DNA from 3 places in the Serratia sp. K1WW1 genome. Region 3 is predicted to be linked to each of the others. Evidence: predicted binding sites of a transcription regulator. Region 3 holds the regulator's gene; each other region holds the start of a gene.
What was found. Region 3 encodes PurR, which represses purine synthesis genes. Its sites were predicted from a motif close to CANGCAAACGTTTGCNTG; they were not measured.

Region 1 (10,655 bases), 1.7 Mb from region 3:
CGCAATCCTTTCTGTGGTCTAGCATATTCTATATGCTAGACTCACCGCCTTCAGATTATTCTCACCTTGAAGGAGCTTGAAATGACTAATGATTACCTGATTAACAAAACTATAGTTTACAATAGTGTAGAAGGTGTCATTTTTAAGCTGAATAAACCAGATTTAAAAATAAAGCTATCAAAACCTGGCGCCGAGTGTCTACGGATCCTGATTGATGCCAAGCATCAGATCATCTCACAAGATGCTCTTGTTAAGGATATTTGGGGACAAAAAGGAATGGTTGTCGGCCCGAATACGCTTTACCAACATATTTATATGTTAAGAAAAAATTTCGGGGCTTTAGGCATAGATAGAGAGATTATTAAAACCACGCCGCAGCTCGGATTTAATATATCCACAAACTTTACTATTGAGCGGATGGAGAATGAATTTCGATGCGCAGAAAATGCTAGCATCCCGACCCTGGTTGAGAGTTCATCCGGGTGGCATAAACTATTTTATTTCATTCCGTTTATTATTAGCCTAATCATTTTGTTGGTTAATAGCGATCGCCAACCGTTACATAATGACTCACTTTCGTATCAACATGGAAACTGTCCCCTCTATAGCTCCTCTGATAATTTATCATGGAACTATATCAATTCAAAAGCGCATAACAGAGAGCCCGCTTGTCAAAGCCCAAGCAAACATATAGTGAAGGGTTTGGCGGATGACACAATATGCCTGGTTGGCAAACAAGGCTATCTGGTAGGCCAGACCGATACCACACTATTGTACTGCACCCGCATCTGAAAGCGGAGCCGGAGTAAGGGCCCCCTCCGGCCCTTTCTGCTGCAGCAAAGTATCTGTACCTGGCCGCCGCACGTTGCCTGTTTACTCTTAGACACTATATAGATGTTAAATTAAAGCGGGATAAGACTTTACATGCACTGGGAATAATCCTATCCTTATGGGTGGCATTCATTACTCAGAGGATTGAGATGGTTGGTTACTATTTGATAGATAAAAAGATAGTTTACAATAATGACCACGGGGAAATTTTCAACCTTAATGAGCCAGAAGTAAAAGTAAAGCTTTCTAACCCTGCGGCTAAATGTTTACAGAAACTCATTGATGCCGATCATCAAATTGTCTCTCCAGATGAGCTTATCGATGACATTTGGGGACAGAAAGGCGTCATTGTAGGCTCTAATACCCTATATCAGCATATCTATATCCTGAGAAAACACCTTTGCTCACTGGGATTAGATAAAAACATTATTAAAACAACTCCGCGCTCCGGGTTCAATATCCCACAAGAATTTACTATTGAGCTATTTCAGGATGAAGTAGAGTACGTAAAAGAAGAAAACCATCAAGAACAACAGCAAGAAGTGGAAGAAAAGCCTACATTAGATATCAATGCGTCTCCCCCCCAAAAAACCAATTTATTAAAAAGATGCAGCACCTATCATTTAGTGATAGTTTCCACCCTCATCATTGTCTCATTACTTTATGTTTACAACGCTAAAAACTCGCCAATAATAAATTACTCATTGATAGGGGAATATCAAAACTGTAATATATATCAGCAAGATGAAAAATTCACCTTATTATATATCAAATCAAAAATTGATAAGTACAACATACAGTGTAATAAAGCAGGGAACCAGTCTTTGTATTATTTTGGAAACCCAGAAATTAAAAGGGAATCCATTTTCATATGTGACAATCGCATTGATGGTGATGCTAAAAGTAATTGTAAATCATATCATTGGTCTGGCTATGAAAACTAAACCCATTATTTTATCAGTAATGTTAACATGTGCCATTCTGGCCATAGTATATTATTTTCTTTACTCAGAAAATAAAACGGAAAGTATCTCTTGCGAATCTAAGCTTTATTTGAAATTTGACGTCCCAAAACCTGAAGTAGTCGCTAATTATAATATTTCAATAGATTTAAAAGGCGATAGCAACAAAGATGATGGCAGAGGTAAATTTTCAGTAACTGCAAACTATTATGATGGGGAGAAAACGTACTATATCAGGCGTGATATCATTGTCAGCTACCAAGTTGACGATAACGGGTTGTATTTTTTTAAAACCCTCTATATCAATAAATATGCCCGAGACACCATTCCTGAAAATATTGAAAAACGCCTGGTACCAGATGTTTATTCGAAAGTAAACAGTTTATCAAGCTACTCCATACGCCCGGCAGGTAAGCAAGGGTATTTTATCTATGATCCCGATATTCCGGTCTTGTACTGTAATCGGTTATAACCGGGCAACCTTTGGCAGATACACTACCCTGTTGCCCGATTTTCCGTGCCAACAGCCTGCTATCAAGGCGTAGCAAGCAGGCTAATTGGCCTTTATCGGTTATTTTTGCTCCAGTCGCTCTTCTGGCACATCGATCACTTCTTCTTCCTTGCGGTACAGGCTGATCAGTTTGAACAGCAGGCTCAGGCCGACGCCGACGATGGTCGCCAATGCCATACCTTTCAGCTCCGCTGCACCGATATGCACTTTCGCACCGCTAACGCCGATAATCAGGATCACCGAAGTCAGGATCAGGTTCTGCGCCTTGTTGTAATCCACCTTGGATTCGATCAATACGCGGATACCCGAAGCGCCAATCACGCCATACAGCAACAGAGAAACGCCGCCCATTACCGGCACAGGTACCACCTGGATCGCCGCCGCCAGCTTGCCTACGCAGGAAAGCAGAATAGCCAGAATTGCCGCGCCGCCGATCACCCAGGTGCTGTAAACCTTGGTAATGGCCATGACACCGATGTTCTCACCATAGGTGGTGTTAGGCGTAGAGCCGAAGAAGCCGGAGATCACGGTGGAAATGCCGTTGGCGAACATTGAGCGGTGCAGGCCCGGATCGCGCAGCAGGTCCTTCTTGACGATATTAGCCGTGACGACCAGGTGACCAACGTGCTCGGCAATCACCACCAAGGCCGCAGGCAGAATGGTGAAGATGGCAAACCACTCAAAGCGTGGCGTGTAGAAGGTCGGCAAGGCAAACCAGTGTGCGTCACGGATTGGCGTCAGATCCACCACGCCCATAAAGAACGACAGCGCATAGCCTACCAACACCCCGATCAGGATCGGGATAATCGCCAGGAAACCGCGGAACAGCACCGAGCCCAATACGGTAACACCCAGCGTCACCAGTGAAATAGTGATGGTCGTGCTGTCTGCAGAGGTACCTTCCGCCGGTAACAGTCCGGCCATATTGGCCGCCACGCCCGCCAGTTCCAAACCGATGACGGCAACGATTGCGCCCATCGCCGCAGGAGGGAACATCACGTCCAGCCAGCCGGTTCCGGCCTTCTTGACGATCAGCGCCACCAGGCAGAACAGCACGCCACACATGATAAAACCACCCAGTGCAACCTCATACCCCAGCGGCAACAGCAGCAACACCGGTGAAATAAACGCAAAGCTGGAGCCCAGATAGGCAGGTATCTTGCCTTTACAGATAAACAGATACAGCAATGTCCCCACGCCGTTGAACAACAGCACCGTCGCCGGGTTGATCTTGAACAGGATCGGCACCAGCACGGTAGCCCCGAACATGGCAAACAGATGCTGGAAGCTGAGTGGGATGGTCTGGAACAGCGGCGGGCGTTCACTAACGCCGATGGCGCGACGGGTCATGGGGTATTTTTCCTCTGAGTTAGTATCAGTTGTGTTAGCTTGGTGATAAATACCCAATGGATTGCCGGTGTTAGCAATCCAAAGGGCATTAAAAAGCCGACTCTCAGGTCGGCTTATTGATTATTTGGTACCAAATATCTTATCGCCTGCATCACCCAGGCCAGGCACGATGTACCCTTTGTCATTCAGACATTGATCGATCGACGCGGTATACAGCTCAACATCTGGATGCGCTTTCTCCAGCGCGGCGATCCCTTCAGGAGCGGCGACCAGCACCAACACCTTGATGCTGCTGCAACCGGCTTTCTTCAGCAGGTCGATAGTGGCGATCATCGAACCACCGGTAGCCAGCATTGGGTCAACCACCAGCGCCATGCGCTCGTCAATGTTGGAAACCAGTTTCTGGAAATAAGGGACCGGCTCCAGGGTTTCTTCATCACGATAAACCCCAACCACGCTGATACGAGCGCTCGGTACGTGCTCCAGCACCCCTTCCATCATGCCCAGACCGGCACGCAGGATTGGCACTACGGTAATTTTTTTCCCTTTAATCTGCTCAACTTCAACCGGCCCACACCAGCCTTCGATGGTAACTTTCTCTGTCACCAGATCGGCGGTCGCTTCATAGGTCAGCAAACTACCCACTTCAGAAGCCAGCTCACGAAAGCGTTTGGTGCTGATATCGTGTTCGCGCATCAGACCAAGCTTGTGCTTAACCAGCGGGTGTTTCACCTCAACGATCTTCATCATTTTTCTCCTATTAAGGTGGTTGACGGCCAAAAAAATCGCCGGATTATACCGCCTTTTGCTCCCGACGCCACTACCAATAGCCAGATCGAGATCAACAAAAGAGTGATCAACAGTATAGAAGACGAAAAGTTCGAGCGGGCTCACATGGTTCTCGCAAACGTTTGCTTGCGCTGTTAGAATTGCCGCGCCTGGTTCCGGCATCACCGCCGGAAGCACCGTTCTCAAACCGCAAACCGTCGTGGGGATCGCGCAGTGACCGACAAAACCTCTCTCAGCTATAAAGACGCAGGTGTCGATATCGATGCTGGCAACGCATTGGTAGACCGCATCAAAGGTGTAGTGAAACAGACCCGCCGCCCGGAAGTGATGGGTGGGCTGGGCGGTTTTGGCGCCCTGTGCGCGTTGCCGCAGAAATACCGCGAGCCGATACTGGTTTCCGGCACCGACGGCGTGGGCACCAAGCTGCGTCTGGCGATGGATTTAAAACGCCACGACACCATCGGTATCGATCTGGTGGCGATGTGTGTCAACGATCTGGTGGTTCAGGGCGCTGAGCCGCTGTTCTTCCTCGATTACTTCGCCACCGGCAAGCTGGATGTGGATACCGCCGCCAGCGTGATCACCGGGATTGCCGAAGGCTGTAAACAGTCCGGCTGTGCGTTAGTGGGTGGTGAGACCGCCGAAATGCCCGGCATGTACCACGGTGAAGACTATGACGTCGCCGGTTTCTGCGTGGGCGTGGTTGAGAAATCAGAAATCATCGACGGCAGCAAAGTACAGTCTGGCGATGCGCTGATCGCTCTGGGCGCTTCAGGCCCGCACTCCAACGGTTATTCGCTGGTGCGCAAGATCCTGGAAGTGAGCAAGACCGACCCCACTACCACCGACCTGGCAGGCAAACCGCTGGCAGATCATCTGCTCGAGCCGACCAAGATTTACGTCAAATCGGTACTGGAATTGATCGAGAAAGTGGAAGTACACGCGATTGCTCACCTGACCGGTGGCGGTTTCTGGGAAAACATCCCACGCGTGCTGCCAGAAGGGATGCAGGCGGTGATCGACGAATCGAGCTGGCAGTGGCCTGCCGTGTTTAGTTGGTTGCAGCAGGCGGGCAACGTGAGCCGTCATGAAATGTACCGTACCTTTAACTGCGGTGTCGGTATGGTGATCGCGCTGCCACAGGAATCGGTAGAAAAAGCCATCGCAATATTGACCGCCGCGGGTGAAAAAGCCTGGCAGATTGGTAAACTGACCGCTTCTTCTGACGAACAACAAGTGGTCATCCAGTGATGAAAAAGATTGTGGTGTTGGTCTCCGGCCAGGGGAGTAATCTCCAGGCGCTGATCGACGCCTGCCAACAGGGCCGGATCGCCGCCACTATCGTGGCGGTACTCAGCAACAACGCACAGGCTTATGGCCTGCAGCGTGCCGAAGAGGCTGGCATTGCCGCTCAAGCGCTGGATGCCAAAGCCTTTGCCGATCGCGAAGCCTTTGACGCCGCGTTGGCGCAAGCTATCGACCAATACCAACCCGATCTGGTGGTGCTGGCCGGTTATATGCGCATTCTCAGCAACGCCTTTGTGCAGCGCTATGCCGGGCGCATGCTGAATATCCACCCTTCCCTGCTGCCGAAATACCCCGGGTTGCATACCCATCGCCAGGCTATCGACAACGGCGACGCCGAACATGGCACTTCGGTGCATTTCGTCACGGAGCAGCTTGACGGTGGCCCGGTGATCCTGCAAGCCAAGGTACCGATCTTCCCCGGTGACGAGGAAGATGAAGTCATTGAGCGGGTGCAGACCCAAGAACACACCATATACCCTCTGGTGGTGAGCTGGTTTATCGAAGGGCGGCTGGCAATGCGCGACAATGCTGCCTGGCTGGATGGTGAACGCCTGCCAGCACAAGGTTATGCCGCCGACTGAGCCGCAATTTAACCGCAAGCTAAACGGTGCCTTTCACGGTGCCGTTTTTTTTCGCCTTCAATCAGCTCCTGAGGTTATACTTTTGCCAGATTAATAATACCGAGGAGAATGTATGTCGAGCACCACCAACGTCAGGCTACGCCCGCTGGAGCGGGAAGATCTGGCGTTTGTTCACCAGATGGATAACAACGCCAGCGTCATGCGCTACTGGTTCGAAGAACCTTATGAAGCCTTTGTCGAGCTTTCCGATCTGTACGATAAACACATTCACGACCAGAGCGAACGGCGTTTTATCATCGAGCATGAAGGGGCCAAGGTCGGGCTGGTTGAACTGGTAGAGATCGACCATATTCACCGCCGCGCCGAATTCCAGATCATCATCGATCCGGCGCATCAGGGCAAAGGCTACGCCAGCACCGCCGCCAAACTGGCGATGGACTACGGCTTCTCGGTACTTAACCTGTATAAACTGTATTTGATCGTCGATAAAGAAAACCCGAAGGCGATCCATATTTACAGCAAGCTGGGCTTTGAGGTGGAAGGCGAACTGATTGACGAATTCTTCGTTAGCGGCGCATACCGCACCGTGCTGCGCATGTGCATTTTCCAGCCGCAGTATTTGGCGAAGTTCAAGACTGCCCAGCCTGGCGATAGGCCATTGGTTAAATAACAGCAAACCGGGGAGATATGCCTCTCCCCGAAAGATCCAAACTTACTTCGCGCCCAGATAATCCCATTTCCCCACTTCCACACCCTGATTACGCAGGATGTTGTAGGCGGTGGTCAGGTGGAAATAAAAGTTGGGGATGGCGAAAGTCAGCAGGAAATCTTGCGCGGTGAAGTGAAAATCACGCGTTTTACTTTTTATCTCAATATTGCGGCCATCGGCCTCGGCGAAATCGGCCGCCTGGAAGCCCTGCACATAGGCGATAGTTTTTTCGATACGCTGGTGCAGCTCGGCAAAGCTGGCTTCGTTATCCGGCATGGACGGCACTTCCTGCCCGGCTAATCTGGCCACTGCGCCTTTGGCAGCATCGCTGGCAATCTGTACCTGCCGCAGTAGTGGAAACATATCTGGCGCCAGTCGGGCTTCTAACAGCACGCTTTCAGCCTGCTGCTTCTGCTGCAAGAACTGCTCACCTTTTTTCAGTAACGCCGACAGGATCTGCAAACCACGGACAAACTGCAATGGGGAATGGGCATAAATCGATAAAGACATACAACCTCCAGATGTGAGTGACCAGCCATCTTACGCCGGTTGCCAGAGTAATGTCGTTGAGTTGTTTGACAGGTTGTGTCCGCGCCCAATATTCATGCAAAAATCAATTTAGCCTTAATAATCACACAAATAAACAATTTACCTGGCCACTTCAGATTATCCTTGGTTGGTCAACCGAGTGGTGAAATAGGCGGCAATATTAGGTATCATTCCGAGCACTACGGATAGCCTTACAGGAACCGTCACGCTGGCTGCCGCCTGGCATCCCGCACTTTCGCGGCGAATGGACTTCAAACGGCCTGAAAAACATGCGTAATTACAACTTATTATGGTGTATATGGGGATTATGGACGCTGTCCATCGTTCTCTGGCTGACAGGGATCAGCTTCACCGGTATCTACATAAAACGCGCGTTGCTGGCCGCCTTGGTCCTGGCACTGTTGGCAACGCTGGCGTTTATCTACAAAATAACAAGGACGAATCAAATGCTGTCATTCAATAAGAAAAATAAAGCCGTTAATGAGGAAAAAGCGCAGGAGCTGATCGATCAGCCCGTGCCTCAGCCGGCTGCTCACTCTGAGCCAAACACCCTGCCTGAAGTTGCCGACGCCATCAAGCCAATCCGTGCCAAGAAAGACACCTTTATCTCCAATGGTGCACTGTTCACCGGCGTGATCGAAGGCGATGGCAATATCATTGTCGAAGGTCGGGTTGAGGGAAACATCATTTGCAGCCACATGGTGCGCATTGAAACCAGCGGCCATGTCAAAGGCGAGATCCGTGCCCAGCAGATCATGATCAATGGCCCGGTTGAAGGCCGTTGCTTCGCCGACTCGCTGTCAATCCAGCCCAAGGGCAGCATGCGCGGGGATATTTTCGCCGACGAAATCTCCATCGAGAAAGGCGGCCTGTTTATTGGCCAGTCGCAGCTGATGCAAAAAACGCCTTCTCAGACCCAGCCCGCTCAGGCCAAAGTGACCGCACTGAAAAAGGTTGAACCTGAACAGCAGGAACAACCCGCCCCGCAGCCGAGCAAACAGGCCAATTAAGCTCCTCGCCCGTCAACCATAGCGGCCAGTGATGTAATCCTCTGTGCGGCGTTGGCGTGGCGAAGTGAAAATCGCGTCGGTATCGTTATATTCCACCAGCGTCCCCTGGTGGATAAACGCCGTATAGTCGGAAACCCGCGCGGCCTGCTGCATGTTGTGGGTCACCAGCACCACGCTGTAGCGCTGTTTCAGCACCGAAATCAGCTCCTCGATGGTTAAGGTAGAAATCGGATCCAGCGCAGAGGTCGGCTCATCGAGCAGCAACACTTCCGGTTCAACCGCAATCGCCCGTGCAATCACCAACCGTTGTTGTTGACCACTGGATAGGCGGAACGCATTTTCCCGTAACCGATCTTTCACCTCGTGCCACAACGCGGCGGCACGCAAGGATCGCTCTACGGCTTCATCCAGAATACGCCTGTCACGGACGCCCTGTAAGCGCAGGCCGTAAACCACGTTTTCGTAGATCGATTTCGGGAACGGGTTGGGCCGCTGGAATACCATGCCCACGCGCCGCCGCAAAGCGGCAACGTCAATCTGCGGGCCGGAAATGGTTTCGCCATTAAGCTGCAGTTCGCCATCAATCCGGCAGCGATCCACCAGATCGTTCATCCGGTTAAAGCAGCGCAACAGCGTCGACTTGCCGCAGCCAGAAGGGCCGATCAGCGCCGTCACCCGGTGTTTGGGAATGCGCAGGGAAATATTGTGCAGCACCTGCTTGCCACCATAAAACAGATCCAGGCCGTTGACCGCCAGCGCGGTATGCTCATCGGCCAACTGCTGGACATCCAGACGGGGTAGGCTGCCCGGCGTTATCAGACTCATTTGGCACTCCCCAATAGATTCAACCTTGTTACTGCGACCATGCTTTATACCGCTCCCTTAACGAATGCCGGATGCCCATGGCCGTCAGGTTCAACCCGACAACAATGACCACCAGCAGGAATGCCGTGGCAAACACCAGTGGCCGCGCCGCTTCTACGCTGGGGCTCTGAAATGCCATATCGTAAATCTGGAAGCTCAGGTGCATGAATTTACGTTCCAGGTGCAAATAGGGGAAAATATCGTCCACCGGCAACACCGGTACCGATTTCACCACGCCAACCAGCATCAGCGGTGCCGTTTCCCCCGCCGCTCGTGCTACGGCCAGGATCAGGCCGGTCATCATCGCCGGTGCCGCCATCGGCAGCACGATCCGCCAGAGGGTTTCTGCCCGGGTGGCTCCCAGAGCCAATGATCCCTGGCGCAAAGAAACGGGAATACGCGACAACCCTTCTTCAGTGGCAACGATCACCACCGGCAAGGTCAGCAGTGCCAAGGTCAATGCGGCCCACAGCACGCCCGGTGTGCCGAACGTCGGGTTCGGCAAGGAGTCGGCGTAAAACAGCCGATCGAGCGAGCCGCCCACCATATAGACAAAGAACCCCAGACCAAATACCCCGTAGACAATCGACGGCACCCCCGCCAGATTCACTACCGAGATGCGGATCAGCCGCGTCAGCAGATTATTACCGGCATACTCATGCAGATAGACGGCGGCAATCACGCCAAACGGCATCACCACGATCGACATCAGGATCACCATCAACACGGTACCAAAGATCGCCGGGAACACGCCCCCTTCGGTATTGGCTTCCCGTGGGCTGTCGGTCAGGAATTTTTGTACTTGCTTGGTCCAATGCGCCAGCTTCTGCCCGCTGCTCATGTCATTGGGATACCAGGCATCGCGCACCTGACTCAGGGGAATGGTGTGAACCTGCCCGTGCATGTCGCGCAGCAGCAAGGCATCACGCTGGCGATCGCGCTCCAACCCTTGCAGTTTGCCTGCAAGCTGGCGGTATTGGCGTTGCAACTCCTGCCGTTCGGCACGGATAGAGGCTTGCCAGCGCGCATCCAGCTTATTCTCACGTTGCAGGCTCTTTTCATGCAGGCGTAAATGTTCAAACTGTTCGTTAATCCGCGCCATGTCGCGGAACTGGATATCACGCGCCTGTCGCGTCAGCGCCGCAATCTGCGGCAAGCGCTGTTGCAACGCCTGGCTCAGATCGCTGCCGG
Region 2 (10,655 bases), 1.8 Mb from region 3:
CCCCTTCTGCCGCCTGGAACAAACCCTCACGGCTGCTGACGGCACCGGTGAACGCCCCTTTGGCATGGCCAAACAGCTCCGACTCCAGCAGTTGCTCCGGCAACGCGCCGCAGTTGATGGCGATAAAGGCTTTCTTGGCCCGTGGGCTGGCCGCATGAATGGCCTGTGCCAGCACCTCTTTGCCGGTGCCGCTCTGGCCGTTGATCAGCACGCTGACGTCCGACTGGGCGACCATCTTGGCCTGTTCAAGCAGCCGCAGCATAATCGGGCTGCGGGTGACAAAATCCTCACGCCAGCTGTCATCACCGGCTGGGATCGACGACAGCGACAACGCTTCATCGATCGCCTTATACAACGCATCGCGATCGACCGGCTTGGTCAGGAAGCTGAACACCCCCTGCTGGGTCGCAGCCACCGCGTCCGGGATAGAGCCGTGGGCGGTCAGGATGATCACCGGCATCCCCGGCTGGTATTTCTGGATCTCGGCAAACAGCGCCATGCCGTCCATTTCATCCATCCGCAGATCGCTGATCACCAGGTCGATCTTTTCGCGGACCAGCAGGCGCAACGCCTCTTGCCCGCTTTCCGCCGTGGTAACGTGAAAACCTTCGCTGGTCAGGCGCATTCCCAACAGCTTGAGCAGGCTGGGATCGTCGTCAACCAACAACAGATTGGCCGGTTTGCGAGCTGTCATTGCGCTGGGGACTCCTTGTTAGCCGCGGGCGGCGTGTAGGTCTCTTCCGGCTCTACCGGCAAGGCGGTGCCAGTTTCAGTCACCGGGGCTGGCTCTGCGGGCTCGGCCGCTTTGGCGGGCGCTGCAGGCTTGCCTGCGGCATCGGCTTTAGGCTGCGCCACGCTGCTTTCCGGGATTTCCCCCTGCAGTTGCTTGCGTGACGAGAGCTGGCGTTCGATATCGGTCAGGTTCTCCAGTTTGCGGGAGGTCTCCTGCAACTGGCTCTGCAGATGGATCTGGTTCTGGCGCAGCGAATCGATCTGGCTGTCTGAGCTTTCCTGCAGGTGCTGGTAGCGCGCCCGCTCGTCAAACAGGCTCACTTGCAACGCCTGCTGCTGACGCCACAGTTGCAGCAATGGACGCAGCGAGTTAGGGAACTCGAGACGATAGCTGTTCAGACGATCGATGATCTGGCGGCGCTCGCTCGAGCTCGGCTCAGCGCTGCCCAGCAAAATGCTTTGCTTGAACACGTTCTGCCAATTGTTGCCCGGCAGGGTTTTCGCCAACGCTCTGGCCTGCGTGGAGCCGATACGATCGGCGCAGTCCATCGCCCGCAGCCAAAAGAGCGAGTTTTCCAAGGCTTCTTTTTCGTCAAGCTGCCATAGCGTATCGCAAGGCGCAATGCGGTAATCCACCACCTTGGTATCCGGGATCGCTTCCTGTTGCTGCTGGGCCGGGCCGCTACTGACCGCACGATCGACACAGCCGATCAGCAGAAACGGGGCAAAAAGGATTGTGCCCAAAAAAGAAAGCGAATGTTTGCCGAGCGGTGCGCGTAGAGGTAGAGAAACACGCGGTGAACCTTCGGTCTGCGATTGATAAGCGCGATTAGACCCTGTGTACATTATTTATTCATTCTCGGCGGTTAATGGCAATTCAATACGGAAGCAGACGTCGGCATCGGCGAGATCCACCAATTTCAATTCGCCACGCATACGGCGAATACAGTCCTGTGCAATGCTCAGCCCCAGTCCGCTTCCTTTAACGGCCCCTTTTCTCTGGTGACTCCCCTGGAAAAAAGGCTCAAAAATCATGGTTCGTTCCGCTTGCGGGATCGCGCTACCGGTATTGGCAACGTCAATCTGTACCCGCTGGCCGACCTGGCGGCTGCGGATCCAAATGTTACCGGATTCCTTGCCGTAGTGCACCGCATTGGAGTAGAGATTATCCAGTACGCGCATTAATAGCGTAGGCTCTGCCCAGCAGATTTCCGCCTCAAGTTTGACTTCCGTACGGATCATCTTGGCACGTGCCGGCAAACTGTGGGCGGCGACCACCATATCCACCAGTTCTTCCAGCTCGACGTTTTCATGTTCCGACGGGCCATCTGCCAGTTTGCGGTTGTAATCCAGCAGTTGCTCAATCAGCAATTGCAGATGGCGGCTGCTCTGATCGAGGATCGCCACCACCTCTTTCTGATCGGAGGTGAGAGGGCCTGCCACACCATCGGCCAACAGCTCGGTGCCTTCACGCATGCTGGCCAGCGGCGTTTTCAGCTCATGGGAGATATGGCGCAGGAACTCATGGCGCTGCGATTCCAGCCAGGCCAGGCGCTCGCTCAACCAGACAATACGCTGAGCCAAAGAACGCAGTTCACGCGGGCCTTTAAAGGACGCCGTCATGCCGATGGGCCGCCCTTCCCCCAGGCGGTTAATCATACGCTCAACGGCCTTGACGGGCCCGATAATCATGCGGGTAAACAGCACCACCAACAGCACGCTGACCAGGAACAGCAACAGCGCCTGCCAGCCAAAGTATTGGCCACGCTCGGCGATCGCCTGCTGCAGTTGCTGCCCACGGGAAAATATCACGGTACGGGTGGCCTGGACCATTTCGGCGTTGGAATGTGAAAAAGACTCTAACAGCAGTGAAGCGTCCTTGTCCGGCCCGCTGCTCTGGCACTTGATGGTAGCAAGCTGAGTCAGCAGTTTACGAAGTGTCTGGTAGTAACGTTCGTCCGGCAGGATCGGGGCGTGGGCATCCAGCATTTGTGAATACTGTTTACGCTGGTTCTGGTACAGCCGCTCCAGGGTAGGATCGACCAGTACGCAATACTGGCGATAGCTACGCTCCATTTCCAGCGCCACGCTGGTCATTGCCTCACTGCGCCGGGCATCCACCAGCGTCGTACGGTTGATATCCGCCGCCTGCGCGCTGAGATGATCCAGGCTTTGGTAGGCCTGATAAGCCAATACCAGCAGCGGTAACAGCACCAGCAGGAACGCCATTACGACCAATTGGCGCAACGAGCGTGGAAATAGACGCCATCTTTTCAAAGAAATCATCTCATTATCTCTAGTCTGCCCAGATGCTAACCGACAATCCGGGGAGAGAAAAGCCCGGCAGCGGATTAATGGCGTTCAGATAAGCAAAAACGCGTTATCCCAAAAGAGGAAACTGATGTGGTTTGAGAACGTATCGAGGGGAAAACGGAGGCAACGCGGTTTGGATTTTGACGCTGGGGCATGATGCCCCATCGCAAGGAATATGTGGATGCCCTTACTCCTCGTCCCCAGGTGATGTAGCACCAGGCTGGCATCTGATTGGGACGAATAGCATCCAAAAAGTATCCGGGATTGATGAACATATCATCACAGTTGGATACTAGGCGGTGCCTCACTCCACGTGTCGTCCGATGCTTGATAAAGTCGCTTGCGCGTCTGTTATCGGTTTGGTTGGACGATAGGCACCATTTCTTAGGCATCATTCGGAGGCTTATGAGGCGCTGTTCCGTACCAGACGGGGCCAATCATAAAAAGGTGAATGAGCAACTGATAGTTATAATGCACCTTCCGTGCCAACTTTATAAAAATATTTACATCATACTGTTTATTAACGATAATTTATTTTAACGTCACTTCCAGCGCTCTACCTGGGTGGTCGAGTTTGAGTATTAATCCGACATAGCGTCGCCAAAACACGACAACTAAATTCAATCGCTTTAACCCTGTTTAAAATCAATTAGTTAAATGTCTCTTTTTAGAGACAGGCAATATGGCCTTTGTCTCAAAAAACCGACATACGGGCTAACCAATTAAAAAATAAAGAAATAAAAAAGGCGCCTACGCGGCGCCTCAGTAAACTTGCACGCAAACCTCTGGTTAAATCACCCCAGTTGCTTACGAGCGTTGCGGAACATGCGCATCCAAGGGCTGTCTTCACCCCACTCCTCTGGATGCCAGGAGTTGCTGACGGTGCGGAACACGCGTTCTGGATGCGGCATCATTACGGTGGCGCGGCCATTGCTGCTGGTCACTGCGGTGATCCCATTCGGTGAACCGTTCGGGTTGGCAGGGTAAGCTTCGGTCACTTGACCATGGTTGTCGACAAAACGTAACGCAACCAGGCCGTGATGTTCCAACGCCGCCAGATGCGCCGCATCGCGCACTTCTACATGGCCTTCACCATGAGAAACGGCAATCGGCATGCGCGAGCCTGTCATACCCTGCATAAATAGCGACGGGCTACTAGCCACTTCCACCAGGCTGAAGCGCGCTTCGAAACGATCCGACAGGTTGCGCACAAAGCGCGGCCAATGTTCAGCCCCCGGGATCAGTTCACGCAGGTTGGACATCATCTGGCAACCGTTACACACGCCCAGCGCCAAGGTCTGCGGGCGATGGAAGAAATCGGCAAACTCATCGCGTACGCGCTCGTTGAACAGTATCGACTTAGCCCAGCCTTCACCAGCCCCCAACACGTCGCCATAAGAGAAGCCACCACAGGCCACCAGCGTGTGGAACTCTTGCAGATCGCGGCGGCCTGCCAGCAGATCGCTCATGTGAACATCAACCGCATCAAAACCGGCACGGTGGAACGCCGCCGCCATCTCAACGTGAGAGTTAACCCCTTGCTCACGCAATACCGCAACTTTAGGGCGTGCGCCCTTGGCGATATAAGGTGCTGCGATATCATCATCGGTCGCGAAGGTCAGCTTGACGTTCAGGCCCGGATCGCGCTCGTCCTGCTTGGCCTGGTGCTCCTGATCGGCACATTCCGGGTTATCACGCAGGCGCTGCATCTGCCAGGTGGTTTCAGCCCACCAGGTACGCAGAGTGCTGCGGCTTTCGCTGTACACCGGTTTGCCAGCGCTGGTGATAACGAAACGATCGCCACTCAGCGCCTGGCCAAGGTGATGCACGTTATCCGTCAGACCGTGTTGGGCAAAGACTTGCTGTACGGCCGCCAGTTGCGCAGCTGGCACCTGGATCACCGCACCCAATTCCTCGTTGAACAAGGCAGCCAAGGCGTCAGAACCCAGCGCCTGAATATCGACTTCCACGCCGCAATGCCCGGCAAACGCCATCTCGGCCAAAGTGACCAACAGGCCGCCATCGGAACGGTCGTGATAGGCCAACAGCGCACGATCCGCCACCAGCTGCTGCATCGCGTTGAAGAAACCGGCCAATTGCTCCACGTTGCGAACATCGGCTGGCTTGTCGCCCAGTTGGCGATAAACCTGCGCCAACGCCGTTGCCCCAAGGGCATTGTGGCCATTACCCAGGTCGATCAGTAACAGTGCGCTATCACCCTTGTCGGTACACAGTTGCGGCGTCACGGTGTGGCGCACATCTTCCACGCGAGCAAACGCAGTAATCACCAGCGACAGCGGTGACGTCATTTCCCGCTGTTCATTGCCTTCCTGCCAGCGGGTTTTCATCGACATCGAGTCTTTGCCCACCGGAATGGTGATCCCCAGCGCTGGGCAAAGTTCTTCACCCACCGCCTTCACCGCTTCATATAGACCGGCATCTTCACCAGGGTGGCCCGCTGCGGCCATCCAGTTGGCAGAAAGTTTCACCCGCTTGAGCGAACCGATTTCCACCGCGGCCAGATTAGTCAGCGCTTCCCCTACCGCCAGGCGGCCTGAGGCGGCAAAATCCAGCAATGCGACGGGAGCACGCTCGCCGATCGACATCGCTTCCCCGTAATAGCTGTCCAGGCTGGCCGTGGTTACCGCACAGTCGGCTACCGGGATCTGCCATGGGCCGACCATCTGGTCGCGCGCAACCATGCCGGTGACGGTACGGTCGCCAATGGTGATCAGGAAAGTTTTCTCCGCCACGGCTGGCAAGTGCAGCACCCGCTTGACCGCATCAGCAATGGAGATATCAGCACGCTGCAACGCTTCGCCGCTCGCCTGCTGACGTTTCACGTCGCGGGTCATTTTTGGCGTTTTGCCCAACAGCACATCCAACGGCATGTCGATCGGCTGATTGTCAAAGTGGCGATCGTTGAGCGTCAGATGGCGTTCTTCCGTCGCTTCGCCAATCACCGCAAAAGGCGCGCGCTCACGGCGGCAGATTTCCTCAAAGGTCGCCATTTGCTCAGGCGCTACCGCCATCACATAGCGCTCTTGGGATTCGTTACACCACACTTCCAGCGGGCTCATGCCCGGTTCGTCGTTGAGAATGTCACGCAGTTCGAAACGGCCACCGCGGCCACCGTCGCTAACCAGTTCCGGCATCGCGTTCGACAGGCCACCGGCACCCACATCGTGGATAAACAGGATCGGGTTGCTATCGCCCATCTGCCAGCAGCGGTCGATCACCTCTTGGCAGCGGCGTTCCATTTCCGGGTTATCACGCTGTACCGAAGCAAAATCCAGATCGGCATCGGACTGACCAGAGGCCATCGACGAAGCCGCCCCGCCGCCCAAACCGATGTTCATCGCCGGGCCACCCAGCACCACCAGTTTGGCACCCACGGTGATCTCACCTTTTTGCACATGATCGGCGCGGATGTTGCCCAGGCCGCCTGCCAGCATGATCGGTTTGTGGTAGCCACGCAGCTCAACGCCGTTGTGGCTATTGACGCGCTCTTCATAAGTACGGAAGTAACCGACCAGCGCCGGGCGACCAAACTCGTTATTGAATGCCGCACCGCCCAATGGGCCTTCGGTCATGATATCCAGCGCGGTGACGATGCGATCCGGCTTGCCGAAATCCTGTTCCCAAGGCTGCTCGAAACCCGGTATACGCAGGTTGGAAACCGAGAACCCTACCAGGCCAGCTTTCGGCTTCGCGCCACGGCCGGTTGCACCTTCGTCGCGGATCTCTCCGCCAGAACCGGTCGCAGCTCCTGGCCAAGGCGAGATCGCCGTTGGGTGGTTATGGGTTTCCACCTTCATCAGGATGTGTGCTTCTTCCTGATGATAGTCATACAGGCCGCTTTGCGGCGCGGCAAAGAAGCGCCCCACCTGGGAACCCTCCATCACCGCTGCGTTGTCTTTATAGGCAGAAAGCACGTAGTCCGGCGTCTGCTCAAAGGTATTTTTGATCATTTTGAACAGCGACTTCGGTTGCTGTTCGCCGTCGATGACCCAGTCGGCGTTGAAAATCTTGTGGCGGCAATGTTCGGAGTTGGCCTGTGCGAACATGTACAGCTCAATATCCGTTGGGTTGCGCCCCAACTCGGTAAAGGCGGCCAGCAGGTAGTCGATCTCGTCCTGCGCCAGGGCCAGCCCCAGTTTGGTGTTGGCCTGTTCCAGCGCGCTGCGGCCCTGGGCCAGGATATCCACCGTCTGATACGGTGCGGGCTGATGATGAGAGAACAGTGTTTCCGCCTGTTGCAACTCGCTGAATACCGTTTCCATCATGCGATCGTGCAGCAGGGTGGCAAGCTGTTGCCACTGGGCATCGGTCAAGGTCGGCGCTGTGACATAAAATGCCAGGCCGCGCTCAAGACGAACCACCTGCGTCAGGCCACAGTTATGGGCGATATCGGTGGCTTTGGAAGACCAAGGAGAAATGGTGCCCGGGCGCGGCGTCACCAACAGCAGGCGACCTTGCGGAGCATGTTCAGCGAGAGAAGGACCGTACTTGAGCAACCGCTGCAGCTTGGCCTGCTCTTCGGCGCTTAGCGGTGCGCTGACATCGGCAAAGTGAACGTACTCGGCATAGATATCAACGATCGGCAGTTGAGCATCCTGGCAGCGGGACTGTAGTTTGGTAATGCGAAAAGCCGACAAAGCGGGCGAACCACGCAGTATTTCCATAATCAAAGTTCTCTCGTCTTCGAAGCAACTGGGTTCAGCACTTCATTGGGCGCAACAGGGGGAAAACGCGCGCCATTATAGATAATCCGCGCCGCCGACGAAACCGTTTGCGTAGCTATTATTGATAAAAGCTATTCCCGCTGCCGAATTCTCATAACCTATCAATAAAGTTGCACGCTGGCGTAATGTTGCGCAAAATGCCCCGGCACTGGTGATTTAACCATGAAAAAATCCTGATTCCGGTCAACATAAAGCGTGCATCTATTTGAGATAACTATTTGAAACGCCTAAAAATAAATTACATTCTAATCGGTGTTGTGGCCCTGTTGCTGGCGCTTGCCCTGTGGCCCAATATCGCCTGGCGTGATGGACAGGGAGGCCAACTCGAGGCGATCAAATCGCGGGGGGAACTGCGCGTCAGCACGTTAAACTCACCGTTAACCTATTTCACTACCCCACAGGGGCCGAGTGGCCTTGACTATGAGCTGGCCAAAAGCTTTGCCAACTACCTGGGGGTCAAGTTGGTGGTGATCCCACACCAAAACATCAATGACCTGTTTGACGATCTCGATGACGACAATGCCGATATTCTCGCTGCCGGGCTAATCTACAACCGGGATCGCCTCAGCCGCGCCAGTACCGGCCCGGCGTACTATTCCGTTTCCCAGCAGTTGGTTTATCGGTTGGGTACCACACGGCCAAAAACCTTTGCCGATATCAAAGGCAAGCTGGCGGTGGCCTCCGGTTCGGCGCACGTCAGCACGCTAAAGCAGCTCAAACAAAGCAAATACCCCGAACTCAGTTGGGAAGCATCAAGCGATATGACCTCGAAAGAGCTGCTGGAACAGGTGGCCGATGGCAAGCTGGATTACACCATCGGCGACTCTGTGACCATTGCCCTGCTGCAGCGTATCCATCCACAGCTGGCCGTCGCTTTTGACATTACCGATGAAGAGCCAGTGACCTGGTATCTGAAGCGCAGCAATGACGATAGCCTGTACGCCGCGCTGCTGGATTTTTATAGCCAAAGGGTAGAAGACGGCACGCTAGCCCGGTTGGAAGAGAAATATCTGGGGCACGTGGGCAGTTTTGACTACGTCGATACCAAAACCTTCCTGTCAGCCATCGATTCGGTATTGCCCACTTTCCGCTCGCTGTTTGAAAAGTATGCCAGCGAAATTGACTGGAAGCTGCTGGCCGCCATCGCCTACCAGGAATCGCACTGGAATCCGCAGGCGACCTCCCCCACCGGTGTCCGTGGGCTGATGATGCTGACCAGGGCCACTGCCGACGGCCTGGGCGTCACCGACAGGCTCGATCCGGAGCAAAGTATTCAAGGCGGGGCGCTCTATCTGCAGCGTCTGATGGCGAAGGTGCCCGACACGGTGCCGGAAGATGAGCGGATCTGGTTCGCACTGGCCGCCTATAACATGGGCTGGGGCCATATGCTGGATGCACGTAAACTCACCAAAAGCCAGCAAGGCAACCCCGACAGTTGGGTCGACGTGAAACAGCGCCTGCCGATGCTGAGCCAGAAGCGCTACTATCCGTCACTCACCTATGGCTATGCCCGTGGCCGCGAAGCCTATAACTACGTGGAAAACATCCGCCGTTATCAGGTCAGCCTGGTGGGCTATCTGTTGGAAAAAGAGAAGAAGGCGGTAGAAGCGATGAAACAGGCCGAGCTGGCCAAGGGCTATCCGGCCGTGGAAGCCAAGCTGGCGCTCGCCCTGTAGTTATTTGGCATGTAGTTATTGCGGGTCTTTTCCAGCCCGTTGCGCCAGTTTCAGCGCTTTTTTCTGCTCGCGGCGCATACGGAAAAAGTTGCTGAGGGTGGCGGCGCACTCTTCTGCCAGCACGCCCGAGACGATTTCTACCTGATGATTCATGCCCGGATGGCGCAGAATATCCACCAGTGAACCCACCGCTCCGGTTTTTTCATCGGCCGCGCCGTATACCAAACGACGGATGCGGCTGTGCACCATCGCCCCGGCGCACATCACGCAAGGCTCCAGCGTGACATACAGCGTGGCATTCAGCAGGCGGTAATTCTGCAATACCGCCCCCCCCTGGCGCAGCGCCATGATTTCAGCATGAGCGGTGGGATCGTGGCGGCCGATCGGCCGGTTCCAACCTTCGCCAATCACCTGATTGTCCAGCACCAGCAGCGCCCCAACCGGCACCTCACCTTGTTCCTGCGCACGTTGAGCCAGGCTTAACGCCTGACGCATCCAATACTCATCACTATATTCATTCACCACATCAATCCTCGTGCGCATCGCGGCGGGCATTATACACACTAGTCCCTTTTGCCGCAGCCACTCGGCCTCGTTGAGGTAAATAAGCTTGAACCTGCCACGTTTGTCGATCGCTCAAAACGCCACCAACAAATCAATAACATCATATTTAATGATGATTAAATTTTGTTCATTTCTTAAAATTTCAGATAAACGTTATAAACCGGTGGAAAATCAAGCTGTAGAATTAAGCAAATTTTTGCTAACTAAATTGTGATAGATCATATTTTCTTAAGCATTAGCACGATAAGGTTTACCTCACGCAAAAAGCCTTTATAAGGAGTAGGTTATGGCTGCCTCAACATTCTTTATCCCTTCCATCAACATGATTGGTTCCGGCTGCCTGGAAGACGCGGCAAAAACCATGAAAGAGCATGGACTGCATAACGCACTGATCGTGACCGACAAGGTTTTGAACGGCATTGGCGTCGTAGCTCAGGTGCAAGCCCTGTTGGCAGCACAGAACATTGAAAGCTGCGTCTATGACGGCACCCATCCCAACCCGACCACGGAAAACGTAAAACAGGGCCTGGAACTGTTGCGCGCACATCACTGTGACTGTGTCGTTTCGCTGGGTGGCGGTTCGCCGCATGACTGTGCGAAAGGGATTGCCCTGGTCGCCGCTAAC
Region 3 (10,655 bases):
GATTGATGGCAATATGATGCAGAACGCCTTCGAGACCAACCCGCAGGAAGCGACGGCATTGCTCACCCCTCGTATGGGGCTATGGCTGCTGTTGCTGGGCATTTTGCCTGCCGTTTTCGTGTGTTTTGTGCGCATCAATAAAACCCGCCCTTGGTGGTACATGATTGGCCTGCGCGCGGCCAATGTGATGCTTTCCGTGGTGGTGATCCTGTTGGTTGCGGCGTTATTCTACAAAGATTACGCCTCGCTGATCCGCAACAATAAAAGCGTGGTGAAAATGCTCACCCCAAGCAATTTTGTGTCTGGCACCATCAAGTACGCTCAACACCGCTATTTCCACCAAAATCTGCCGCTGGTCAAGATTGGTGAAGATGCTCATTTAGGCCCGGTGATTAGCAGCCAGGCCAAGAAGACCCTGGTGATACTGGTGGTCGGCGAAACCGCGCGGGCAGAAAATTTTTCGCTAGGTGGTTACTCACGGGAGACCAATCCCCGCTTGAAGCAGGACCATGTGGTTTATTTCAAGAATGCCAGTTCCTGTGGGACCGAAACGGCTATCTCCGTGCCCTGCATGTTCTCCAACATGCCACGCGGCGATTACGACGCCACCTTGGCCGCACACCAGGAAGGCATGCTGGACGTGATGGCTCATGCCGGAGTGAACCTGCTGTGGCGCGAAAATGACGGCGGTTGTAAGGGGGCCTGCGATCGTATCCCACATATCGACATGACCAAGCTGAAGCTTTCACAGTATTGCGACGGCGATGTCTGCATGGATAACGTGCTGCTGCATAAACTGGACGATTATATCAACAGCCTGCAAGGGGATGGTGTGATCGTTCTGCATCAAATGGGAAGCCACGGCCCGGCCTACTATCGCCGCAGTACGCCCGAATTACGCCAGTTCTCACCCACCTGTGACAGCAACCAGATCCAGGACTGTACCCACGAGCAATTGGTGAATACCTACGACAATTCGCTACTGTACACCGACGCCATGTTGGACAGCACCATCAAGCTGTTGCAGCAATACAGCGGCAAATTCAATACGGCGATGGTCTATCTTTCCGATCACGGTGAATCGCTCGGGGAGAATGGCATGTATCTGCACGGTACGCCTTATATGTTCGCGCCTTCTCAGCAGACCCACGTGCCTTTCCTGATGTGGATGTCGGCCGATTATGAACGCAATTTCGGCATTAACCGCCAATGCCTGCAATCCCTGGCGGAGGCCGATAAGGTTTCACAGGATAATCTGTTCCACACCCTGTTGGGCATGTTAAACGTGCAGACAAGGCAATATCAGCCCGACCTGGATATTCTGCAGCGATGCCGCAACTAGACTGGCGAAGCATGCAGCGCCTCGGTATGAAGTCTTGTGCAGCAACTCGATAGAATGTAAGTTAGTCGACGTTTTTACCGTCAGAGCCGGGAATTTTTTCCCGGTTTTTTTTATCTGCGACTTGACCTAGACCAATCGGTCTATTATTCTCATTTTCATTATGACAAAACAGACGAATTGCAACGGGGATACCCGAGAACATCTGCTCGCTACCGGCGAAACGCTCAGCCTGCGCCTTGGTTTTACCGGCATGGGCCTCAGTGAGTTGCTCGCTACCGCTGGCGTGCCCAAAGGGTCGTTCTATCACTATTTTCGCTCGAAGGAAGCCTTCGGCGAAGCAATGTTGCAGCGTTATTTTGCCCATTACGACGCTCAAATGCAGGCGCTTTTTGCCGACTCTCGCAGCGACGCGCGTAATCAGTTATTAAGTTATTATGCCCAGGCCATCAGCTTCCACTGCCGCAGTGAGTGCCATAACGCTTGCCTGGCAGTGAAACTCTCCGCAGAGGTCAGCGATCTTTCTGAGCCTATGCGCCATGCGTTGGAAGCTGGCACCAGCCGCGTGATCGGTCATCTGCAAGATGCGATCGAACGCGGCATCCGTGAAGGTTCACTGGCTGTCACCATGAGCCCGGCGGCCACGGCGGAAACGCTGTATTCGCTGTGGTTGGGCGCATCGTTGCGGGCTAAAATCCGCCACTCTGTCGCCCCACTGACCTGTGCGCTGGAAAGTATCGAATTGCTGTTGCGCCCAGCGCAGCCATAAACTCCCTTTTTTACCCGAAAGACATTGTAGCGATATTGTTTATCATCACTAGTCGACTGGTCTAATACTATAGGATGCACTATGAAGATTGAAAAATTGTTCTCTCCGCTCAAAGTTGGCCACACCACCTTACCCAACCGTGTGTTCATGGCCCCGCTGACTCGTCTGCGCAGCATCGAACCAGGTGACATCCCTACGCCGCTGATGGCGGAATATTATGCTCAGCGTGCCAGCGCTGGCCTGCTGATCACCGAAGCCACCCAGATTTCTTTCCAGGCGAAAGGTTATGCCGGAGCTCCCGGTCTGCATACCCCAGAACAAATCGCCGCGTGGAAAAAAATCACCCAGGCGGTACATGACAAACAGGGTCATATCGCTGTGCAACTTTGGCACGTAGGCCGCATCTCCCACTCAAGCTTGCAGCCGGGCCAGCAGGCTCCCGTCGCGCCTTCAGCGATCAATGCCGAAACCCGCACCACGGTTCGTGATGAAACCGGTGCCTGGGTGCGTGTGCCAACCTCTACCCCACGCGCTTTGGCAACCAACGAAATCCCGGGGATCGTCAACGATTTCCGCCAGGCAGCGGCCAACTCGCGTGAAGCCGGTTTTGACTATATTGAACTGCACGCCGCGCACGGTTACCTGCTGCACCAGTTTATGTCTCCGGCGTCCAACCAACGTACCGACCAATACGGTGGCAGCATTGAAAACCGTACCCGTCTGACTCTGGAAGTGGTCGATGCCAGCATTGCCGAAATCGGTGCCGATCGCGTTGGTATCCGTATCTCGCCGTTGGGCCCGTTCAATGGCCTGGACAACGGCGAAGATCAGGAAGAAGCCGCGCTATATCTGATCGAAGAGCTGAACAAACGCGGTATCGCCTACCTGCATATTTCCGAGCCGGATTGGGCCGGTGGCAAGCCTTACTCTACCGCGTTCCGCGATGCAGTAAGAGCGCACTTCCAAGGCGTGATTATTGGCGCGGGTGCCTATACGGCGGAGAAAGCGGAAGAGCTGATCGCCCAAGGCTTTATTGATGCCGTCGCCTTTGGCCGCAGCTATATTGCCAACCCAGATCTGGTGGAACGCTTTAAACAGCAGGCTCCACTTAACGAGCAACGTGCCGATTTCTTCTATGGCGGCGGTGCCGAGGGTTATACCGATTACCCAACTCTGTAAGTGAATTAAATTGGCTTTGCACTCAGCTAATCAGGTGCGCTGAATACCGCGACGCCTCAAGGCTGAGGCGGGTGGGAGCCATACAGGTTAGCCGACCGCTGAGCGCATCGACGCGCGATACGAGCCTCCATGGATGGATCCCCGGCGTGTCGGCATTCTGTATGGCTCCCGCCTGCTGCACTATTATCCGCAGCTATTTTTTGTTTGTGACAACGTAACCGACTCCATCACCTACCGCACGCGTTGAATTGCCTTATGCGACAAGGCTATACTGTCTGACGCTGTTCAAGTCACCTGCCGTCAGCCGCGGCATATCCAATCAGAGGAAATTATGCGCTTACTCCATACCATGCTCCGTGTCGGCGATCTGCAACGCTCCATCGACTTCTATACCAAGGTATTAGGCATGCGCTTACTGCGTACCAGCGAAAACACCGAGTACAAATACTCGCTGGCCTTCGTGGGTTATAGCGATGAAAGTGAAGGCTCGGTCATCGAACTGACCTATAACTGGGGCGTCGACAGCTACGACATGGGCTCCGCCTTTGGTCATCTGGCACTGGGCGTCGATGATGTAGCAGCCACCTGCGACACCATCCGTCAGGCCGGTGGCAAAGTCACCCGCGAAGCCGGTCCAGTCAAGGGCGGTACCACTGTGATTGCCTTCGTCGAAGATCCGGACGGCTACAAGATCGAACTGATCGAGAACAAGCACGCAGGTCACGGCCTCGGTAACTGAGGTTTCTCCAGGGCGCGCCATGCGCCCTGCTTTCTATCTCCGCTGCACCAAGACAAGAAATTTGTCATAATGCGCGCTGAATTCGCTAAAGATAAGAAACTGATGGCCGAAAAAAGTGATCTTAACGCCCTGAGTGGCCGTTTCCGTGGGTTTTATCCCGTTGTTATTGATGTGGAAACCGCCGGGTTTCATGCTCAGACCGATGCGCTGCTAGAGATTGCCGCCGTCACGCTGAAAATGGATGAAAATGGTTGGTTGCAGCAAGATGAAACGCTGCATTTTCATGTAGAGCCGTTTGAAGGGGCGAACCTGCAACCGGAAGCGCTGGCCTTCAACGGTATCGATCCACATAACCCACTGCGTGGTGCAGTGAGTGAATATGATGCTCTGCATGCGATTTTCAAAGCCGTGCGTAAAGGCATTAAGGATCAGGGCTGTAACCGGGCAATCATCGTGGCGCATAATGCCAACTTTGATCACAGTTTCCTGATGGCCGCCGCCGAGCGCGCCAGCCTGAAGCGCAACCCGTTCCACCCTTTCGCCACCTTTGATACCGCTGCGCTTAGTGGGCTGGTATTAGGGCAGACGGTGCTGGCCAAAGCCTGTATTGCCGCCGGCATGCCGTTTGACAGCAGCCAGGCGCACTCAGCACTTTATGATACCCAGCAAACCGCCCAGCTGTTCTGTGAACTGGTCAACCGCTGGAAACGTCTCGGTGGCTGGCCGATTGCCAACAGCCATAATGACGGCGCGGAGTAATTTAGAACGTATGCCCTATGGATTTCAAGCCGCAGCTAGGCGACAAGCTTGCTCATCCCCAGGAGCTTACTTTTGTAAGTGACTGGGGTGAGCAAGTGCAGGTAACAACGCTGCGGTTTGAAAGACGACGGGGATAAAAAAATCGGGCGGCACTTTTGACAGTGCCGCCCGATTTTATTTGGTAAAACCCTGCGCCATTAAGGCTGCTGGTCTTCCTGATCTTTATACTTTTCGGCCGTTTCTTTGATCAAAGGCTGCAGTTCACCACGCTGGTACATCTCGATGATGATATCGCAGCCGCCAACCAGTTCACCATCGACCCACAGCTGCGGGAAGGTTGGCCAGTTGGCGTACTTTGGCAGCTCGGCGCGGATGTCCGGGTTTTGCAGAATATCAACATAGGCAAAGCGTTCGCCACAGGCTGAAAGCGCCTGCACGGCCTGAGCAGAGAAACCGCAGCTTGGCAATTTCGGTGAGCCTTTCATATACAGCAGGATCGGGTTGGCAGAAATTTGCTGCTGAATTTTTTCAATCGTCGTCATTATTGCTTCCTCAAGCCACATCATGGCTACAACATGCATCACACTGGCTATTGTAGCGGCAGGACCGGTACCAAGAAAACGCCATCTTTTGCAGGGACATTCTCTGATTGCCTCAGCAAAAGCGGCGGTCACACCGAACCGGTTAAACATGGACCCAGAATAACATTTTTAATCGGGGCGTTTCACTATTATATTTGCGCTGCCCAATGCCGGCGAGCATTAAGCCAACCACATGATCCGTGTCGTTTTTTTAGACGGCAGACGTTTGATTTTGCAACAATAAAAATGCCATTAACGTTTTCTCACAATATGGATTAGTATTTATGAGATCCACGCTGTTTTATAGGGTGAATTTCGGGAATACTGTGACTCATTCGATTTCTGTTTCGGAGCCAAGGTTGGTAACGTCGATATGCGGTTAATTATTACACTTTTTGTGCTGCTATTTACGCAGCTCTTCTTCAATTTGGCGCACGCTGCGCCACAGGCACGTGTTTCTGCCGAGCAGCGCAAGAGTCACGTTAATGAAGCCCGGCCAGACGACCGCAAGAAAAAGAAAGCGGAGAAAGCCAATAAAAAAGTGAAGGCAGCCACCCCTCCGAAAACGCTAAAAACCAAACCAGCAACTATAAAGACCGCCAAAAAAACCACCCGCGTTAAAACCAAAAGCCAGGCAACCAAAACGGCCAAGCTCAAAGTGACTCCGCCTAAAAAAGGCTATAAAAAAGGTTATGGTCGCCATCGTGAAGAAGGTAAAGCTACGGCAAAATTGGCTGGCCGCGATAAGCCACTGAAACTTTCCGCCGCTCACAAAAAGCGCTACCAGCACGCCAAGCAAACAGCCATGGCCAAGCTGATGGGGCAAATGGGCAAACCCTACCGCTGGGGTGGATCTTCACCTGGTACAGGCTTTGACTGCAGCGGGCTGATTTATTACGCGTACAAGGACGTGGTGAAAATCAAAATGCCGCGTACCGCCAACGAAATGTACCACCTGCGTGATGCAGCTCCGATCAAACGTAATGAGCTGGAGAAAGGCGATCTGGTGTTCTTCCGCATCAACAACCGTGGCACCGCCGATCACGTTGGCGTCTATCTTGGTAACGGTAAATTCATCCAGTCACCACGCACCGGTGAAGAAATTCGCATCAGTCAGTTGGATAACGACTATTGGCAGAACCATTACATTGGTGCCCGCCGCGTAGTGACTCCAACCACCATCCGTTAACCTATCACGGCTGAGCCAACCGCTCGGCCGTGCTTCCCTTCCCCCCAAAAATAAAAAGCCGCTGCGACTTTAATCAATCAGCCACTTGGCACAGTTTGGATGTTCTTTTCCCCCGGAAAGTTGTTAAGATTAATAACCATAACAAAAGTGGTGCAATCGCGCTTTTCCGCCCTTGGCCACCCAGGCCCACAGCGTCGGAGAGACGTATTGTCTATAAAAGGAGAAAGCAATGTCGTTTGAATTACCTGCATTACCATATGAGAAAAACGCTCTCGAACCGCACATTTCCGCAGAAACGCTGGAATACCACTATGGCAAGCACCATAACACCTACGTGGTTAACCTGAACAATCTGGTGAAAGGCAGCGAGTTCGAAGGAAAATCCCTGGTCGAGATCGTCAAGACCTCCACCGGCGGCGTGTTCAACAACGCCGCCCAGGTCTGGAACCACACCTTCTATTGGCACTGTTTATCACCGCAAGGTGGTGGCGAGCCAACGGGCGCAGTGGCAGAGGCGATCAATAAGTCATTCGGCTCCTTCGCCGCCTTTAAAGAGCAGTTCACCGATGCCGCCGTGAAAAACTTCGGCGCTGGCTGGACCTGGCTGGTGAAAAAAGCGGACGGCAGTCTGGCGATTGTCAGCACCTCGAATGCGGCAACCCCGCTGACCGGCGCAGACGTTCCGCTATTGACCGTTGACGTGTGGGAACATGCTTACTACATCGACTACCGCAATGCGCGGCCAAAGTACCTGGAAAACTTCTGGGCGTTGGTGAACTGGGCGTTCGTGGCAGAAAACCTGGCTTAACGACGGGTGGCTAGCTAATAATAAGGCGCGGCATCAAGCTGCGCCTCTGTTTTTCTGCTGCGGATCAGTTCAATGCGGCAATAAAACTGAAAGCAATAATCATTGCCAAGGCACCCACGGTGGTGAGTAATGACATCTTCAAATCGGTATCCATATACAACTCCCTCTCAGATTGGCTTTTCCAGAGCATAAGCCACACAGTTTATACGTCAAATCATTTTCCCACAGTTCGTGATTAAAATCTTGTTATGATTTCCCCGCTGATAATTACCGATTAGCTCTTCCACTTTTCTTCAATATGCGACAAAATCCGCAGTTCACAACTGCGTACCGATAAACTGCCCCTCCCTGTTCAAGCGATTTACGACTTCAGCACTAAAAACTCAGTTTTCGCTTATCTGGGAAAGGATCTACGCAGGCAAACGATTAACATCATACTTACATGCTGTAACATGTGGGTTTAGGAGTCATTTTTTACATGGCAACGATTAAAGATGTGGCCAAACGCGCTGGCGTTTCTACCACTACCGTTTCGCACGTTATCAATAAAACGCGTTTCGTCGCCGAAGATACCAAAACGGCCGTTTGGGCCGCCATCAAAGAGCTGCACTATTCACCCAGCGCCGTGGCCCGCAGCCTCAAGGTCAACCACACCAAATCGATCGGTTTGCTCGCCACTTCGAGCGAGGCCCCCTATTTTGCCGAAGTGATCGAAGCGGTGGAAAACAGCTGCTACAGCAAAGGCTATACCCTGATCTTGTGTAACTCGCACAATAATCTGGATAAACAGCAAGCCTATCTGGCGATGTTGGCGCAAAAACGCGTCGATGGCCTGCTGGTGATGTGCTCAGAATATCCAGATCAGCTACTGGGCATGCTGGAAGATTACCGTAATATTCCCATGGTGGTGATGGATTGGGGTACCGCGCGCGGAGACTTCACCGATACCATTATCGACAATGCCTTCGAGGGCGGCTACCTGGCAGGCCGCTACCTGATCGAACGTGGCCACCGTGACATCGGTGCCATTCCTGGTCAACTGGCGCGTAATACCGGTGGAGGTCGCCACCAGGGCTTTCTGAAAGCCATGAAGGAAGCCAACATCGAAGTGCGCGAAGAATGGATCGTGCAGGGGGATTTCGAGCCTGAATCTGGCTATAAAGCCATGCATCAGATCCTGTCGCAAAAGCATCGTCCAACCGCCGTTTTCTGTGGCGGCGATATTATGGCCATGGGGGCGATCTGCGCCGCCGATGAGCTGGGGTTGCGTGTACCGCAGGATATCTCGGTGATTGGCTACGACAACGTGCGTAATGCCCGCTACTTCACCCCGGCGCTGACCACCATTCACCAGCCGAAAGAGCGCCTGGGCGAGATGGCCTTTACCATGCTGTTGGATCGCATTATCAGCAAGCGTGAAGAATCGCAGGTGATTGAAGTGCATCCAAAACTCATCGAGCGCCGCTCAGTCGCCGATGGTCCTTTTGTCGATTACCGCCGTTAACTCCTGTTGGGGCGCTGCAATACTGCGCCCGATTAAGCACCCGGCTCCTCTTCACTGAGCCATTCCTGATTGAGCGTTTCGCTGTCGCCCAGATAGTCCAACAGCCAGGCCATGGCCGGAGACTGGGCGTTTTGCTGCCAGGTCAAGCAGCAGGCGCTAGGCGGGAAAGGCTCATGCAGTGGTAATACCACCAGTTCGCCACTTTGTACCAACGGCAATACCCGATGCGCGGGTACCATGCCCACACACAGCCCGGCACGCAAACAATCTACCGCCGAAACCCAGTCCGGCACGGTCAATCGCCGCTGGTTGTCCAGCGACCAGGTCACCCGCTTGGGTAAATTGCGCGAAGTATCTTCCAACAGCAACGAGGGATAAGGTCGTAGCTGATCGTCTCGCAGCTTTCCTTGCAAGGCGGCCAGCGGATGTTTAGCATGGACTACGCAGAGCCAATTCATAAAGCCCATATCGCGAAAGGCAAAACCGCCGCCCACCGGCACCGCACGTGTTGCACCAATGGCCATCTCAGCGCGGCCATCGACCAGCGCATCCCACACGCCGTTGAAGACTTCCGGCTGTACCATCAGTTCCACGTCGGGAAAATGGCGATAAAAATCCAGCACCAGCTGGCGGCTGCGCTGGGGTTTGACGATCAGATCGACCGCAATCCGCAGTTGCCCGCGCCAACCGTTTGCCACCTGCTGACACTGCCGTCGGGTATCGAGCATTTTTTTGATAACAACTCGCGCCTCCTTAATAAACAGCGCCCCCGCTGGCGTGAGTTCCACATCGCGGTGACGGCGTTCAAACAAAGGCACTGCCAGCCATTGCTCCAGTTGACGCACCGTATAGCTCACAGCAGAAGGAACGCGGTGCAACTCCTGTGCCGCCGCGCTGAAACTGCCGGTCCGCGCTACCGCATCTACTACATCGAGTGAATATTCAGACCACATATGTTTGCCTTCAAATTTTTTAACAGCACCTTGCAAATATTACCGTTTCACAAGCAGAGATCCAGCCGTATACACTTGCCGGCGCTTCAAAACCTGCGACAACATAATTTTAACGAGAAATAGCAATGCGAAATTTTGGATTTATGTTCTACCTGGCCGGCCTGAGTATGTTGGGCTATCTGGCTACCGATATGTACCTGCCCGCCTTTGGGGCAATGCAGCAGGATCTGCAAATCTCCGCTGGGGCGATCAGCGCCAGCCTGAGTATCTTCCTGGCAGGCTTTGCCTTTGCCCAGTTGCTGTGGGGGCCGCTGTCCGACCGTATTGGCCGTAAGCCCGTGTTATTGATTGGCCTTGCGCTGTTCGCCGTCGGCTGCCTCGGTATGCTTTGGGTCGAGAACGTGGCACAACTGTGGTCACTGCGCTTTATTCAAGCCATTGGCGTCTGTTCAGCCGCCGTCACCTGGCAGGCGATCGTGGTCGATCGCTACCGCGATGGCAAAGCCAACCGCGTTTTCGCCTCCATTATGCCGCTAGTCGCCCTCTCTCCGGCGCTGGCTCCACTGCTGGGTGCCTGGTTGCTCAACCATATGGGATGGCGGGCCATCTTCGCCGTGCTGTTGGGGATCACCGCCCTGCTGCTGATCCCCACCTTGCTACTGAAAGACCGCAGCAGACTGGTACCTTCCGCCGATAAAAAGCCCAGCCTTGGCTTTATGCAGATCTTGAAATCCCCGGTGTTCAGCGGCAACGTGATGGTTTTTGCCGCCTGTTCTGCCGGCTTCTTCGCCTGGCTGACGGGTTCACCCTTTATCCTCGGCGATATGGGGTATAG

Region 1: purM (phosphoribosylformylglycinamidine cyclo-ligase) is a predicted target of PurR. The motif match lies at 4,555-4,572, and genes of this name have one in related genera.
Region 2: purL (phosphoribosylformylglycinamidine synthase) is a predicted target of PurR. The motif match lies at 7,827-7,844, and genes of this name have one in related genera.

Annotation. Positions count from the first base shown of each region.
Region 1 covers NZ_CM147697.1:1,606,587-1,617,241, reverse strand. Annotated here, with positions in the region: gene ACX9GU_RS07355 (winged helix-turn-helix domain-containing protein) at 82-792, shown strand; gene ACX9GU_RS07350 (winged helix-turn-helix domain-containing protein) at 981-1,775, shown strand; gene ACX9GU_RS07345 (hypothetical protein) at 1,765-2,265, shown strand; gene uraA (uracil permease) at 2,365-3,654, opposite strand; gene upp (uracil phosphoribosyltransferase) at 3,775-4,401, opposite strand; gene purM (phosphoribosylformylglycinamidine cyclo-ligase) at 4,657-5,694, shown strand; gene purN (phosphoribosylglycinamide formyltransferase) at 5,694-6,332, shown strand; gene speG (spermidine N1-acetyltransferase) at 6,445-7,002, shown strand; gene ACX9GU_RS07315 (DUF1993 domain-containing protein) at 7,045-7,551, opposite strand; gene ACX9GU_RS07310 (bactofilin family protein) at 7,860-8,600, shown strand; gene pstB (phosphate ABC transporter ATP-binding protein PstB) at 8,613-9,425, opposite strand; gene pstA (phosphate ABC transporter permease PstA) at 9,454-10,655, opposite strand, start outside.
Region 2 covers NZ_CM147697.1:1,453,518-1,464,172, reverse strand. Annotated here, with positions in the region: gene glrR (two-component system response regulator GlrR) at 1-694, opposite strand, end outside; gene qseG (two-component system QseEF-associated lipoprotein QseG) at 691-1,578, opposite strand; gene ACX9GU_RS06695 (sensor histidine kinase) at 1,582-3,018, opposite strand; gene purL (phosphoribosylformylglycinamidine synthase) at 3,840-7,733, opposite strand; gene mltF (membrane-bound lytic murein transglycosylase MltF) at 8,009-9,466, shown strand; gene tadA (tRNA adenosine(34) deaminase TadA) at 9,482-9,988, opposite strand; gene yiaY (L-threonine dehydrogenase) at 10,317-10,655, shown strand, end outside.
Region 3 covers NZ_CM147697.1:3,299,002-3,309,656, forward strand. Annotated here, with positions in the region: gene eptA (phosphoethanolamine transferase EptA) at 1-1,342, shown strand, start outside; gene ACX9GU_RS14905 (TetR/AcrR family transcriptional regulator) at 1,503-2,108, shown strand; gene nemA (N-ethylmaleimide reductase) at 2,190-3,287, shown strand; gene gloA (lactoylglutathione lyase) at 3,619-4,026, shown strand; gene rnt (ribonuclease T) at 4,096-4,785, shown strand; gene ACX9GU_RS14925 (Grx4 family monothiol glutaredoxin) at 4,983-5,330, opposite strand; gene ACX9GU_RS14930 (C40 family peptidase) at 5,740-6,555, shown strand; gene sodB (superoxide dismutase [Fe]) at 6,785-7,363, shown strand; gene cydH (cytochrome bd-I oxidase subunit CydH) at 7,428-7,517, opposite strand; gene purR (HTH-type transcriptional repressor PurR) at 7,842-8,867, shown strand; gene punR (DNA-binding transcriptional activator PunR) at 8,900-9,820, opposite strand; gene punC (purine nucleoside transporter PunC) at 9,946-10,655, shown strand, end outside.